DNA from 2 places in the Rhizobium sp. WSM1274 genome. Region 1 is predicted to be linked to the other one. Evidence: predicted binding sites of a transcription regulator. Region 1 holds the regulator's gene; the other holds the start of a gene.
The links. The regulator PhoB, encoded in region 1, activates phosphate uptake and scavenging genes when phosphate is short. The targets are predictions, from matches to a motif close to TGTCATNNANCTGTCAT.
Positions count from the first base shown of each region.

Region 2: a site for PhoB is predicted at 1,523-1,539, ahead of N2600_RS22210 (NAD-glutamate dehydrogenase). Genes of this name have one in related genera too.

Region 1 covers NZ_CP104138.1:186,133-188,335, reverse strand. The annotation lists gene N2600_RS00950 (GcrA family cell cycle regulator) at 155-688, shown strand; gene phoB (phosphate regulon transcriptional regulator PhoB) at 945-1,628, opposite strand; gene phoU (phosphate signaling complex protein PhoU) at 1,776-2,203, opposite strand, start outside.
Region 2 covers NZ_CP104138.1:4,496,506-4,498,708, reverse strand. The annotation lists gene N2600_RS22210 (NAD-glutamate dehydrogenase) at 1-1,316, opposite strand, end outside; gene pdxY (pyridoxal kinase PdxY) at 1,593-2,203, shown strand, end outside.

The DNA.
Region 1 (2,203 bases):
CACGGAGTCAGGCTCACACTAGGTTAAAGATCAATTACTAGACTGCATGCGGCGGAACTAGTCACCAAAATTGATCAAGCGTTTCTTGTTTCGGAGCTCCCGGGACAACGGTGAGGGATTCTGCCATCACCAACGCAGAAGGTGGAGACAGGGCATGAACTGGACAGACGAGCGGGTCGAGAAACTCAAGAAACTTTGGGCCGAAGGACTGAGCGCCAGCCAGATCGCTGCGCAGCTTGGCGGGGTCAGCAGAAACGCGGTCATCGGCAAAGTGCATCGGCTGTGCCTCCCCGGCCGTGCCAAGGCCGGCGGCACCAACACCGCGGCGCGAACGCCGAAGCGCAATACCTCGGCGCCGCGCGCGCCGAACTACGCCTCACGGGTCACGACCCGCACCGTTACCCGCCAGCAGGGCGCGACCATGCTGAAGGAAGAGATCGAGATCGAAACGATCGAGGAAATGGAATATGTGCCGAGAGGCAATGTGGTGGTGCCGATTTCCCGACGCCTCGGCCTGACGGAGCTGACCGAACGCACCTGCAAGTGGCCGGTCGGCGATCCGCTGAAGGACGACTTCCATTTCTGCGGCTGCGAGTCCCCCGACAATTCGCCTTATTGCGGCTATCACCAGAAGCTTGCCTACCAGCCGGTCAACGAACGCCGCCGGGCGGCAGCCCGGGCCAGCTGAACGGGTGATCATTGCTAGAATGACGAAACGGGCCGAGTGGCCCGTTTTTTATGCAATTTTGGTCCGTGCGGATGGCTGCCCCTCATCCGCCTGCCGGCACCTTCTCCCCGCTTGCGGGGCGAAGGGACATGCCGCACCCTCTCCATCCCCACCAACCTTTCGCGGGGCACGTCCCCTCGCCCCGCTTACGGGGAGAGGGTTAGGGTGAGGGGCAGACGTTAGCACGAGCCCTTGTCAGTAACCAGAACGGAAGCCCTCAGGCTTCCATCGAATAGCCGGCGCCGCGGACGGTGCGGATAACGTCCTGCATGTTGGAGAAATTCAGCGCCTTGCGCAGGCGGCCGACATGGACGTCGACGGTGCGCTCGTCGACATAGATATCGTGGCCCCAGACGCCATCCAACAGCTGCGAGCGGGAGAAGACCCGGCCCGGCGACGACATCAGGAATTCCAGCAGGCGGAATTCGGTGGGGCCGAGGCGGACTTCACGGGTCTTGCGATGGACGCGATGGGTCTCGCGGTCGAGCTCGATGTCACCGCATTTCAGCACCGTCGACAGCACCTCGGGACGGGCGCGGCGCAGCATCGCCTTGACGCGGGCAACGAGCTCGGGGGTCGAGAAGGGCTTGACGACGTAATCGTCGGCGCCCGTCGACAATCCGCGGACGCGCTCGCTCTCTTCGCCGCGCGCCGTCAGCATGATGATCGGCAGGCGCTCGGTTTCCGGCCGCATGCGCAGCCGCCGGCAGAGCTCGATGCCCGAGACGCCGGGCAGCATCCAATCGAGGATGAGAAGATCGGGAGTGCGCTCCTGAAGCCGCATTTCGGCTTCGTCGCCACGAAGAATGGTATCGACCTCGAAGCCTTCCGCTTCGAGATTGTAGCGAAGAAGCACGCTGAGGGCTTCCTCGTCTTCAACAACTGCAACTCTCGGGATCATGCGTATCGGTCTCCTCGCGCATGATCCTTAAACCGGGGGTGATTTAAGCAATGCATCCTGCGCAAACTCAGAAATTGGCTGCGACCTCTTTGCGCGCCCGGACGGGCGCGCACGCAATTGACTGGTCCGGGCGACTGGCCCGGACGGTTATTCCGTGACCGCGCCGACGGTGTTGGCGCTGTCGTCCTTCGGACGGTCGCCTTCCGGCTGCGCGCCTGTCGTCATGTAAAAGATCGTTTCGGCGATATTGGTGGCGTGGTCGCCGATGCGCTCGATGTTCTTGGCGCAGAAGAGAAGATGCGTGCAGCTGGTGATGTTGCGCGGATCTTCCATCATGTAGGTCAGGAGCTCGCGGAACAGCGACGTGTACATCGCGTCGATCTCGTTGTCGCGTTCGCGGATCGCATTCGCCTTGTCGGCGGAACGATTGGTGTAGACGTCGAGCACTTCCTTGAGCTGGACGAGCGCCAGCTCGGACAGATGCTCAAGGCCGCGGGCGAGCTTGCGGGGAACGCCGGTGCTTTGGACGGCGATGACGCGCTTGGCGGTGTTCTTGCCGAGGTCGCCGACGCGTT
Region 2 (2,203 bases), 600 kb from region 1:
TCATAGACAGTCTTCAGATAGGTGCCGATCCGTTCGCGGACGATCGAGTCATATTCCTCGCGCGGCACGTAGACGATCACCGAGACGAAGCGGTCGAAATGGTCGATGCGCGGCAGGACGCGCACGCGCGGCCGATCGGCCAGGTCGTTGATCTGCTCGGCAAAACTTGCGAGCAGCGTCGTGTCGATCTGGAAAAGGTCGTCGCGCGGATAGGATTCCAGCGTGTTGTCGAGCATGCGGCCCGAATGACTCATCGGATCGAAGCCGAAATGTTCCTTCACCTTCTCGATCTTGGACCGCAGCAGCGGGATTTCGGAGGCAAGCGACGTATAGGCCGTCGAGGTGAAAAGGCCGACGATGCGCAGTTCGCCGGTGACGTTGCCCTCGGCGTCGAAGCGCTTGACGCCGACATAATCCATATAGGCGCGGCGATGGACGATCGATTTCACATTGGCCTTGGTGACGATCAAAAAGTCGGGGCCGTCGAGGAAGGCGAGGATCTCAGGCGTGGTGGTCACAGCGTCCTTGCCGGTGCGCAGCACCAGAACATCGGGATTGGAGAGGATGCCGAGGCCAGCACCCTTGTCGCGCTCAACCTTGGCGTCAGCGCCTTTGCCCGAATAGACATATTCGCGCATGCCGAGAAACGTAAAATTCTCGTCGCGCAGCCAGGTCAGGAAAGCCACGGCCTCGGCATGTTCGGCCTTCTTGCGGCCGGCGGCATTAGCCGAAAGCTCGGCGATCACCCCGTCGAGCTTGGCAAGCATCGGCTTCCAGTCGGACACCGAGAGGCGGACCTGTTCGAGCACTTTTTCGATGCGTTTGACGAGCTCGGCCGCCTGGGCGGAATTGAGCGGCGCAACATGAAGCTGGATATGGCTGACGCGGTTGGCCGGATCGCTTGGGTGATCGGCAGAATAAAGCGCCGGCGCCTTGCCCTTCTCCATGACCAGGATGGGATGCACGGCCATGAACAGGTCGCGATAGGTGCTGGTCACTTCGCCCATGACCGATTCAAACAGAAAAGGCATATTCTCGTCGGTGACTGACAGCACCGAGACCGCGATGCCACCAGGCGTCACATCGGCAATCGTGTCGATGCTGACGCGGGGCGCCTTGCCGTTCCAGGCGGCGAGTTCCTTTGCCGAACGCACGGCGGAGAGTGCCAGCATTTCCGGCGTATAAAGTTCGAGATCGTCATTGCTTGCCCGGCCGAAGAGAATTGCCGGATCGAGATGCGCCTCGCCTGTCGCCTTGGCGATCTTGCGCGCGCTTTCGATCTGCTTTTCCCGTTTCGGATTGTTTCTGGCAGCCATGGATCGCCTCCCTCAATGTCTGATTTTTTGCAAGCTAGCAGAAGATTCTTCGAAAAAATCTCTAAAAGAGAGGTCCGAAGGTTTGTTTTGACGCTTTATTGGCGCTGGAAACGAGAGTTTGTAAGAAATTTTCCGATTTCTTTGCCAAACGAAAGCGAAAGTCGCGTCTTCCGGTTTTTCGTTCCGCCGGACATTTCCATGCTCGCGTGAAGAATGGTTGACAGCGTGGCGTCAAAAAGATCATCAAACGCGGTCATCATTCGGATCTTGGGTATCATGTCGGAAAATGCAGCGGGCGCAGTCATCGTCATTTCGAGCCATGTCGTCCGGGGCTCGGTTGGCAATCGGGCGGCTGTGTTTGCATTGGAGACGCTCGGTCATCCGGTCTGGGCCATGCCGACCATCGTGCTGCCCTGGCATCCCGGCCACGGCCGCTCGACACGGCTGACTTTCGCCGAAGCGGATTTCGACGCGGCGATCGACGATCTGATCCGCGCGCCGTGGATCGGCGAAGTCAAGGCAGTGCTTTCAGGCTATTTCGGCAATGCCGCCCAGGCGCGTTCCGTCGCCCGGCTGATCGGCGCGCTCAGGCAAAACAATCCCGAGCTGCTCTATGTCTGCGATCCCGTCATGGGCGATCTCGGCGGCCTTTATGTGCCGGAAGCGACCGCAGAGGCCATTCGCGATCATCTCATTCCGCTCGCCTCGCTGGCGACGCCGAACCGCTACGAGCTCGCATGGCTTTCGGGGGCGGCCCTCGAAGACAATGGCACGATCATGGAGGCGGCGCTCGCGCTCGGACCATCGCGCATGCTCGTCACTTCAGCCGTGCCGATGATGGCGGGCGGTACCGGCAATCTTTATCTTTCCGGTCGCCACGCGCTTCT